Regions from separate parts of the Neorhizobium sp. DAR64872/K0K18 genome, predicted to be linked through region 2. Evidence: riboswitches for the same ligand, from Rfam matches in the RefSeq annotation. Region 2 holds a riboswitch; the other holds the start of a gene.
The links. A riboswitch is a leader RNA that binds a small molecule or an ion and turns the genes downstream of it on or off. The one in region 2 is predicted to bind thiamine pyrophosphate.
Positions count from the first base shown of each region.

Region 1: it holds a riboswitch for thiamine pyrophosphate, as region 2 does, so the genes downstream of both, thiB (thiamine ABC transporter substrate binding subunit) here and ACQY1P_RS01805 (ABC transporter permease) in region 2, are expected to answer to the same signal.

Region 1 is NZ_CP191446.1:3,221,390-3,226,309, forward strand. It holds gene ACQY1P_RS21240 (thiamine diphosphokinase) at 1-185, shown strand, start outside; gene ACQY1P_RS21245 (ABC-F family ATP-binding cassette domain-containing protein) at 193-2,007, shown strand; gene ACQY1P_RS21250 (response regulator) at 2,176-2,649, shown strand; TPP riboswitch at 2,817-2,924, shown strand; gene thiB (thiamine ABC transporter substrate binding subunit) at 2,967-3,989, shown strand; gene ACQY1P_RS21260 (thiamine/thiamine pyrophosphate ABC transporter permease ThiP) at 4,005-4,920, shown strand, end outside.
Region 2 is NZ_CP191445.1:393,562-398,481, forward strand. It holds gene ACQY1P_RS01795 (EAL domain-containing protein) at 1-2,088, shown strand, start outside; gene ACQY1P_RS01800 (DUF2934 domain-containing protein) at 2,195-2,440, opposite strand; TPP riboswitch at 2,601-2,703, shown strand; gene ACQY1P_RS01805 (ABC transporter permease) at 2,837-3,601, shown strand; gene ACQY1P_RS01810 (ABC transporter substrate-binding protein) at 3,618-4,562, shown strand; gene ACQY1P_RS01815 (hydroxyethylthiazole kinase) at 4,562-4,920, shown strand, end outside.

The DNA of each region.
Region 1 (4,920 bases), on a different replicon from region 2:
TCATCGGTTTCACAGGCCTTGCAGGCCTCGACATTCTTGGCGCGCGCTATCCACTCAAGGATTACACGCTGCCCTTCGGTTCCTCCCGCACCGTGTCCAACGTTGCAGAAGGGCCCGTCCAATTCCATTTACGTGACGGGAGGGCGATGATCCTTGCCCGTCCAAACGATTTTTCCGGAGCATAGACGCCGCATGGCACCGCCAATTCTGAAACTCGACGATATCGTTCTAACCTTCGGCGGCACGCCGCTTCTCAACGGAGCTGCCCTGCAGGTGGAGCCCGGCGACCGCATCTCTCTCGTCGGCCGCAACGGCTCGGGCAAATCGACGCTGATGAAGATCGCCGCTGGCATGGTGGAAGCGCAGTCGGGTGAGGTTTTCCGGCACCCCAATGCGACGATCCGCTATCTCGAACAGGCGCCGGATTTTGCTGGTTACAAAACCGTGCAGGCCTATGCGGAAGCGGGGCTTGGACCTGGCGACGATCCCTACCGCGTCACCTATCTGCTGGAGCATCTCGGCCTGACAGGAGAGGAAGACCCGGTCAGGCTTTCCGGTGGCGAGGCGCGACGCGCAGCACTTGTCCGCGTCATGGCGCCGGAACCGGATATCCTGATGCTGGACGAGCCGACCAACCATCTGGATCTGCCGACCATCGAATGGCTGGAAGACGAGCTGCGCAAGACCCGCAGCGCACTGGTCGTCATCAGCCATGACCGTCGCTTTCTCGAAAAAGTGTCCAACGCCACCGTCTGGCTGGACCGCGGCACGTCCCGCCGCCTGTCGCGCGGTTTCGGCCATTTCGAAGCCTGGCGCGACCAGGTTCTCGAAGAGGAAGAGATCGAGCAGCACAAGCTCGGCAAGGCAATCGAGCGCGAAGAACACTGGATGCGCTACGGCGTGACCGCAAGGCGCAAGCGCAACATGCGCCGCGTCGGCGAACTGCAGGCCATGCGTGCCGACTACCGTGGCCACAAGGGACCGCAGGGCTCCGTCCAGGCCTCCGTCGCCGAAGGTCGCGAGTCCGGCAAGTTGGTGGTGGAAGCGGAAAACATCACCAAGACCTATGACAAGCCGATCGTTGCGCCATTCTCGATCCGCATTCATCGCGGCGACCGGATCGGCCTGGTTGGTCCGAATGGCGCTGGTAAGACGACGCTTCTCAAGATGCTGACGGGTCAGCTTGCTCCCGACAGCGGCTGGATCAAGCTCGGCACCAATCTCGAAATTGCCACGCTTGACCAGAAGCGCGAGGACCTCGACCCCGCAGATACGCTGTCTCACTACCTGACAGACGGCCGCGGCGAGACGCTGCTAGTCAACGGCGAACAGCGGCATGTGGCGGGCTACATGAAGGATTTCCTGTTCCAGCCGGAACAGATCCGCACGCCGATCAAGAACCTCTCCGGGGGCGAGCGCGCGCGCCTGATGCTGGCCCGCATGCTGGCCAAACCCTCGAATCTTCTGATCCTCGACGAACCGACCAACGACCTCGACATCGAGACGCTGGACCTCTTGCAGGAAATCGTCGCGGGCTATGCCGGCACCGTCATTCTCGTCAGCCATGACCGCGACTTTCTCGATCGGACCGTGACTTCGACGATCGCCCCGACAGACCCGGATGCCCCTGATGGCCGCTGGATCGAATATGCGGGCGGCTATACCGACATGCTGCAGCAGCGCAAAGGCATGGCCGACGAAAAGCGCCGCGCCGATAAGGCGGAAAAGGCGAAAACGGACAGCACTGCTCCGGCTGCCACCAAGTCAAAGGGCAAGCTCTCCTTCAAGCAGAAGTTCGCGCTGGAAAACCTCCCCAAGGACATGGCCAAGGCGCAGGACGAGATCGCTACATCCGAACGGAAGATGGCCGATCCCAAACTCTTCGCCAAAGACCCGTCGGCGTTTTCAAAGCTTGCCGCAGAGACGGCAAAACTACGCGATCGTGTCGCCAAAATGGAAGAAGAATGGCTGGAGCTTGAGATGCTCCGAGAACAGATTGAAGGATAGTTAAAGAATTCCTATACTTAACAAATAAATATCCACCGTTTTATTTGTCGCGAGCCGGAACAAACATTCCCCAGTGACGTTCGGCATCCATCAAGTGGTCGAAATGCGTAGTGCGGTATGAATGCCGACATGCCGACCAGATGGAAACAAAACGGTTAGGAATGTCCAATGCTGACTAATGTGATGCGTCGTCGGCTGGCGAGTGATGCAATGGAACAGCGCGTTCTGATCGTTGAGGACGAATTCCTGATCGCGCTTGATGTTGCCGAGACTGTCGAGAGCATGGGTCTCAAGGTTGCAGGCTTTGCCAGCGCCCGCAAGCACGCCCTGTCGCTCGGTGCATACGCCGATATCGCGCTGGTCGACGTCAATCTCTCCGACGGCCGGACCGGTCCGGAAATCGGGCGCGAACTCGCTGCCGAATACGGCCTGACGGTCATCTTCATGACGGCCAATCCGGAAGACGTGAAAGACGGCGTCGAGGGATCGCTCGGCGTTCTGACCAAGCCCGTCATGCCGCATGTGGTGGAGCAGACAATCGACTATGCCATCGCCAACCGTCTTGGCGGCATGGCGATCGTGCCGCGTGACCTCAAGATATTCCGCAACGACTCGCAGTCAGGCTACGCGCTCAACGCGTGAACCTTGTTGCCAAAGAACTACTAGCAAGAAAGCCGTCCGGCACGCCGGGCGGCTTTCTTGCTATCGCGACCGCTATCGCACGATGCCCCTCGTTCCTTGGCCCTGAACGCAAGACGGCAGCGGTTCGACACCACTTGCCAGACAATTCCTTCACCGTTACATCTACTCCCGCTCTAACGGGGTGCTGCGCGGTAACGTGCGGCTGAGAGGCTTTCAGCCAACCCGCGGAACCTGATCCGGCTAACACCGGCGGAGGGATTAGACGGCTCACGCTCAGCGCCTATTCCCCTTGTAGATTGATTTTGAAGGAGGCGTTGATGCGCAAACTCTTGCTATCGCTCACCGTGGCTGCGGCCACCATCATCATGTCGCCGGCAGCCAAGGCCGAAGACAAGGTGCTGACCATCTACACCTATGAAAGCTTTACTGCCGACTGGGGCCCCGGCCCCAAGGTGAAGGCGGCTTTCGAAAAGACCTGCGCCTGCAAGGTCGAATTCGTGGCTGTCGCCGATGGCGTAGCCCTTTTGACCCGGCTGAAGCTGGAGGGTGAGACGACCAAGGCCGATATCGCGCTCGGCCTCGACACCAACCTGATTTCGGAGGCCAAGGTCACCGGCCTGTTCGAACCGCATGGACTGCAGGCATCGTCCGGGAATGGCGGCATCAGCGTTCCCGGCAATTACGCCGATGATACGTTCCTGCCCTATGACTACGGTCATTTCGCCGTCGTCTACGACACGAAGACCATCAAGAACCCGCCGAGGAGCCTGAAGGAACTGGTGGAAGGCGATCCGTCGCAGAAGATCGCGATCGAAGATCCGCGCACCTCGACACCGGGCCTCGGCCTGCTGTTGTGGATGAAATCCGTCTATGGCGACAAGGCGCCGGAAGCCTGGGCAAAGCTGAAGGGCCGCATCCTGACCGTCACACCCGGCTGGTCGGAAGCCTATGGCCTGCTTACCAAGGGCGAAGTGCCGATGGTGCTCTCCTATACGACCTCGCCCGCCTATCACATGGTGGAGGAGAACGAGAACCGTTACCAGGCGGCTGCTTTTTCCGAAGGACATTACGTTCAGATCGAAGTGGCCGGCATGCTGAAGGGCGCCCGTGACAAGGATCTCGCCCGTGACTTCCTCAAATTCATGGTGTCGCAGGGTTTTCAGGACGTGATCCCCACTACCAACTGGATGATGCCGGTGACGAAGACGTCGCAGCCGCTGCCCGACGCTTTCGGCAAGCTGGTCATGCCGGAAAAGACATTCCTGATGGGATCCGACGAAGTCGCGAAGAACCGCCAGGCATGGATCGACGAATGGCTCAACGCCATGAGCATGAACTGATCGGCTGAACCGGGCATGCTGCTGACCGCTGCCGAGCGAAGACGGGGGATTTCCGGAGGGGTGCTGAGCCTCGTCGCGATCGCGCTTTTCGTCGGCATCGCGGTCTCGGCCCTGCTGTCCTGGGACGCCCCTGAAACGCAGGGGCGATTGTTCTCGGCCTATACCGGCCGCATCCTGCAGTTCACGCTGTGGCAAGCGGCGCTATCGACCTTGTTCTCCGTATGCCTTGCCCTTCCCGTAGCGCTGTCAATGGCGAGACGGCCACATTTCATCGGCCGCGTCTGGATCGTGCGGCTGATGGCGCTGCCGATGGGCCTGCCGGTTCTGATCGGGGCGCTGGGTCTGATCGGCATCTGGGGCCGCCAGGGCGCGGTGAACGGCCTCCTATCGACATTGGGGCTGGAGCAACCGATCAGCATTTACGGCCTGACCGGCATTCTTCTGGCCCACGTGTTCTTCAACCTGCCGCTGGCCGCCCGGCTGTTTCTCGTGGCGCTTGAGCGGCAGCCGGCCGAATACTGGCTTTTGTCCTCAAGCCTCGGCATGAAGCCGTTGTCGATCTTCCGTTTCATCGAAGGCCCGGCCCTAATCCGCGTCGTGCCAGGCATTGCCGGGCTGATCTTCATGCTATGCGCCACCAGTTTCACGCTGGTCCTCATCCTCGGTGGCGGGCCGGCGGCAACGACACTGGAAGTAGCGATCTACCAGTCGCTGCGCTTCGATTTCGATCCGCCCCGCGCCATCGGATTGGCGGTGCTGCAGATTGCGGTAACCGGCCTGATCCTCGCCGCCCTCGCGTTTCTCCCCGCCCCCGACGGCACACATGTGACCGCCGGCCGCGCCACCCGCCGCTTCGATGGACGCACATGGGGCGCAAGGCTGTGGGACGGCTCGACCATCCTCGCTGCGACCCTGTTTCTCGTCCTGCCGC
Region 2 (4,920 bases):
TTCGGGACCGGCTTTGCCAGCCTGACGCGGCTTCACGCGTTCCCCTTCGACAAACTGAAGATCGACACAAGCTTCGTGCGCTCCATGCAGCATGACAGCGGCAGCCGGAAAATCGTCGCCTCGGTCATTGGGCTGGGGCAAAGCCTTGGCATGACGGTTGTTGCCGAAGGCGTTGAAACCGAAGAACAGGCAGAAATGCTGAAGCGTCTTGGTTGCGACGTTGGACAGGGGTGGCTGTTTGGCAGACCTGTCGACGGTGATGCGACAGAACGGCTTCTCGCTGTCAGCAAGCAGAAGCCACTCACGGAACGCCGCGGAACCGGCTCGCTGTTCCAGCGGGTCCATCAACTGGAAACGCTCTATGAGGCGGCACCGGTCGGTCTCTGCTTTCTCGATTCAGACTTGCGCCATGTCAGTGTAAACAATCGGTTCGCTGCAATGCTGGGATTAACGCCCGAGCAGATGATCGGGCTCACCGTTCACAGTTTCATGCCGGCACGAGAGGCGCGCCGGGTCACCAAAGATCTTCAGCGAGTCCTTGCGGGCGAGCCTTTGATTGTGGACGAATATCGTCCGCCCGGAAGTGAGAACATTCTCCTCGTGGTGAACCAGCGGGTCGATGACGACGCAGGCGAGCCGATCGGCATTTCGGTCACGGCGATCGATGTTACCGGTCACAAATCGATGGAAAAGGCGCTGACCGAGACGGAAGACCACGCACGATGGTCGATCGAACTCAGCCCGAACATTCCCTGGTCGAGCGATGCCGAAGGCATTGTCAATTTCATGGGGCCAACGCCAGACCCGACGATGTCCAGGATGCGTGACCGGATCGCGGACTGGTACGGTCGGATGCATCCGGACGACAGTTTGCGGGTTCGGCGGGAATGGCTTGGATGGCTGCCATCCGGCGACCCATTCGAAACCAGGTTTCGCATGCGTCTGCACGACGACAGCTGGCGATGGATGGTCAGTCGGGCAAAGCCTCATCGCGATGCGACCGGCAAGATCGTGAAATGGTACGGCACCATCACCGAGATCGTGCCCACGGAGGTCCCGCTGGACGGGAAAGTATCCGTGAAGGCTCCTCATGTCTGGCATGATCCGGACCAGGCTGATGTCCTGCCGACGCAACACTTGATCTCAATGCTGATGAGGATGTTTGAGTCCGCGCCCATTGCCATGGCCATCACGACGAGCGACACGAAAACCTCGAGCTACGTCAAAGTCAACGATGCCTATCTGAAGCTCACCGGCCTGAAATGGGACGAGATCAACGGAAAGAAGCTGATTTCCGAGGGTGCCGCGATCGACAATCCCGCCCGCGACAGACGGCACCGGCTATTGCGCGAGGACGGCGCCTACGAGCTCGAAGATGTTGAGATTGCTCATTCGGATGGTACGATCATCCCAACCCTGATTTCCGCGCAACGCACGATCGTCGATGGCGTTTCATTCGATGTGGAGGTCATTGTCGATGTGTCTGCCCGCGTCAGGCAGCAGCGCGCTATCGAAAGCGCTCTGAAAACCTCCGCGCAGACCGATGCCCTGTCAGGTCTACCAAACCGAGCCTGTTTCGATGAGGTTGTTGCCGGAGAGGTTGCCCGCAACCTGCTCAATGACAGAAAACTCGCCATCGCCTACATCGATCTCAACGGCTTCAAGATCGTCAACGACAGTCTGGGGCATTCCGCAGGCGACGAAGTCCTGCGAACGATCTCGGCGAGACTTCGCGAAAGTTTCCGAGCAACGGATTTCATCGCCAGGGTCGGAGGAGACGAGTTTGCTATTCTTCTCGACATGGATCGCAAGTTTGCGGGCGATATGCAGACGCATATTCAGGAAACGATGGAAAGGGTGTTCAAGCCGATCCCCATCGATGGCCAGGTGACATTCACGGGTGCCGCGGTCGGCGTTACGTTCCTAAAGGCCGAAGACACGCCGCAAACCTATGTCAAACGCGCTGACGACTATATGTATCTGGCGAAAGCCACCGGAAAACGGGTGGCCGTCGTGTGTTTCGGTCAGGTTCTCGATCGCCCGACGACGCATAAAGTGGACCGGACGAACGGGTTTTGTGACGGCTGAAGTGTGTCGACGGCCGAACTATCGGCAGCCGATATTTCGAGGTGTTGTGCCAACCCCTTTCATGCAGGGCAGGTCTGATACCTATCCAGACTACCGCTGGTCGACGTCAGTCCGGCGCGACTGACGACGGAGGCCGGATTGTGGCGGCATCGTCGGCCGCTGCATCGTTCTCTCCACCAAACGCCGCATCAGCCTGCTGGTTGACCTTGGTCACATCGTCGCTTTCCTGATCCGACATGTCGGCTGGATGCTCGGAACGCTTCCAGTGATCGTCATGGGACCCTTCAGGACGGCCTTCTTCCTCCCACAGTCTGTAGGCCCGTTCGCGCTGTTCCTGTTCTCTATCGGTCATGGTTGCTCCTCCTAAGTTGCGAAGACATAACCAGCGGACGGGCCCCGGGTTTCCGGGAGGCGGATGACATAGAATAAAATTTTTGTCAGCTCGCCGCGCAGGCTCTGCCGGACAGCGATCGCAAGCGATTGACAAAGGCCGTTTCTTTGTCCAACCTTAGCGTCATTCCGAGGGGAGCATCGAACGGTGCTGAGATGGCGGTGAGCCGGACCCTTGAACCTGATCCGGGTCATACCGGCGTAGGAACGGAAACGGCGCAATACCGCACCTCTTTCTTATTCTCCGCTCGCCTGGATCTCCATGATGTCAAGGTCAGGAGATCAGCCATGCTTACGCTCTCGAGAAATACCCGAATAGGACGAATGCGGTTCGACGGTTTCAACCCGCGTCGCTGACATGCAGTCCCGGTTTGCAGCCCTCGGGCTTTTTCTGCTGCTGGTAGGCTGGCAGATAGCCGTTCAGGTCTTTTCGCCGCCGCGCTATCTTCTGCCGTCACCACTCGCGGTGGTGCAGGCATTGGTGGGTCAGAGCGGCTTCCTCGCCCACCACACGCTCGTCACCCTGAGCGAAATCCTTGCAGGTCTCATCGCAGGCAGCATTTTCGGTGCGGCGGTTGCGTTTCTCGTTGTGGCATTCCCGCGGGCCGGCAGGCTTGCCTGGCCGATCATCCTTATCCTGCAGACCTTTCCGGTCTTCGTGCTGGCACCCATCCTGGTGCTCTGGCTCGGTTTCGGCATGGCGTCGAAAGTGATGATGACGACGCTCGTCATCTTCTTCCCGGTCGCCTCCGCCTTCGCAGATGGCCTGAGGCGGACGGAACCAGCGATCCTGGAAGCCGCCGCGCTGACAAGCGCGACGCCCTGGCAGATCCTTGTGAGGCTCAGAACACCGCTTGCGCTGCCGGCGCTCGTGTCCGGTCTGCGCGTCGCCGTGCCGCTCGCGCCGCTGGGTGCCGTGATCGGCGAATGGGTCGGGGCTTCAGCCGGGCTCGGCTTCGTCATGGTTCAGGCGAACGCCCGCATGCAGACCGACACCGTTTTCGCAGCCATGACCATCCTGGCCCTGACCAGCGTCGCGCTGCGCCTCGGTTTCGACCGTCTCGTAAAGGGACGCCCCCATTGGGCGACCGAGACCGAACAACAGACACAGTTATCATCGTGAGGAGAGACGACCACCCATGAAACGCATGCTTCTGGCCTTTGCCATTGCCATATCCGCCAGCATGAATGCATCCGCAACGCATGCCGCAGAAAAGCTCACCGTCATGCTTGAATGGTTTGTGAACCCGGACCATGCGCCGCTCGTGATTGCCGCCGAAAACGGCTATTTCAAAGCCGCCGGCCTCGATGTCGAGCTGGTGCCTCCCGCCGACCCGTCGACGGTGCCTCGCCTCGTTGCCGCCGGCCAGGCCGATATCGGCATCCACTACCAACCGAACCTGTATCTCGATCGTGCAGCCGGCCTGCCGCTCAAGCGAATCGGTACCCTCGTCGAAACGCCCTTGAATACGGTGACGGTTCTCGCCGATGGCCCGATCAAGAGCCTCAAGGACCTGCGCGGCAAGAAGGTCGGCTTTTCCGTCACGGGTTTCGAAGACGCGATGCTGAAGCGCATGCTCGAGGGAGAAGGCGTTGCACTTACCGAGGTCGAACTGATCAACGTCAATTTCGCCCTCTCGCCATCGCTGATCGGCGGCAAGGTCGACGCCACGCTTGGCGGCTTCAGAAACTTCGAACTGACGCAGATGCGAATCGAAGGGCACGAGGGCCGTTCCTTCTTTCCGGAAGAACACGGCGTCCCCGTTTATGACGAGCTGATCTTCATCACGCGCGACGGGCTGGCGACAGATCCTCGCCTGCCCCGCTTTCTCGAAGCCGTCGAGAAGGCTGCAATCTTCCTGACCAATCACCCCGATGATGCCTGGAAACTGTTCATCAAGGCCTATCCCAACCTCGACGACCCGCTCAATCGTCAGGCGTTCACCGACACGCTGCCGCGTTTCGCCAAACGGCCTGCAGCGCTGGATCGGGGTCGCTACCAGCGCTTCGGTGAGTTCATGGCCGCGAGCGGCCTCATTCCGCAGGCGCCGCCGGTCGAAGATCTAGCGATCGAAATCCGGTGATGACAATGAACAATTCCCCGACGCCGCAACAGGCCGGCGATCGCCTGGCACGTGTGCGGGCCCGGCGCCCACGCGTCCATTGCCTGATGAACACGGTGGTGCAGAAATTCGTTGCTGACGGCATCACTGCAATCGGCGCCATCCCCTCGATGACCTCCTCCCCGGACGAAATCGTCGGCTTCGTCTCGAAGGCTGATGTCCTCGTCGTCAATCTCGGCACGCTGGATGCTGATCGCCGCAAAGTGATCGAACTGGCTGTCGAGGTCGCAAACGATCATGGAAAACCCTGGGTCCTCGATCCCGTTCATAGCGACTATTCCCCCGTGCGGCTGGAGTTTGCAAAGACATTGATCGCCCG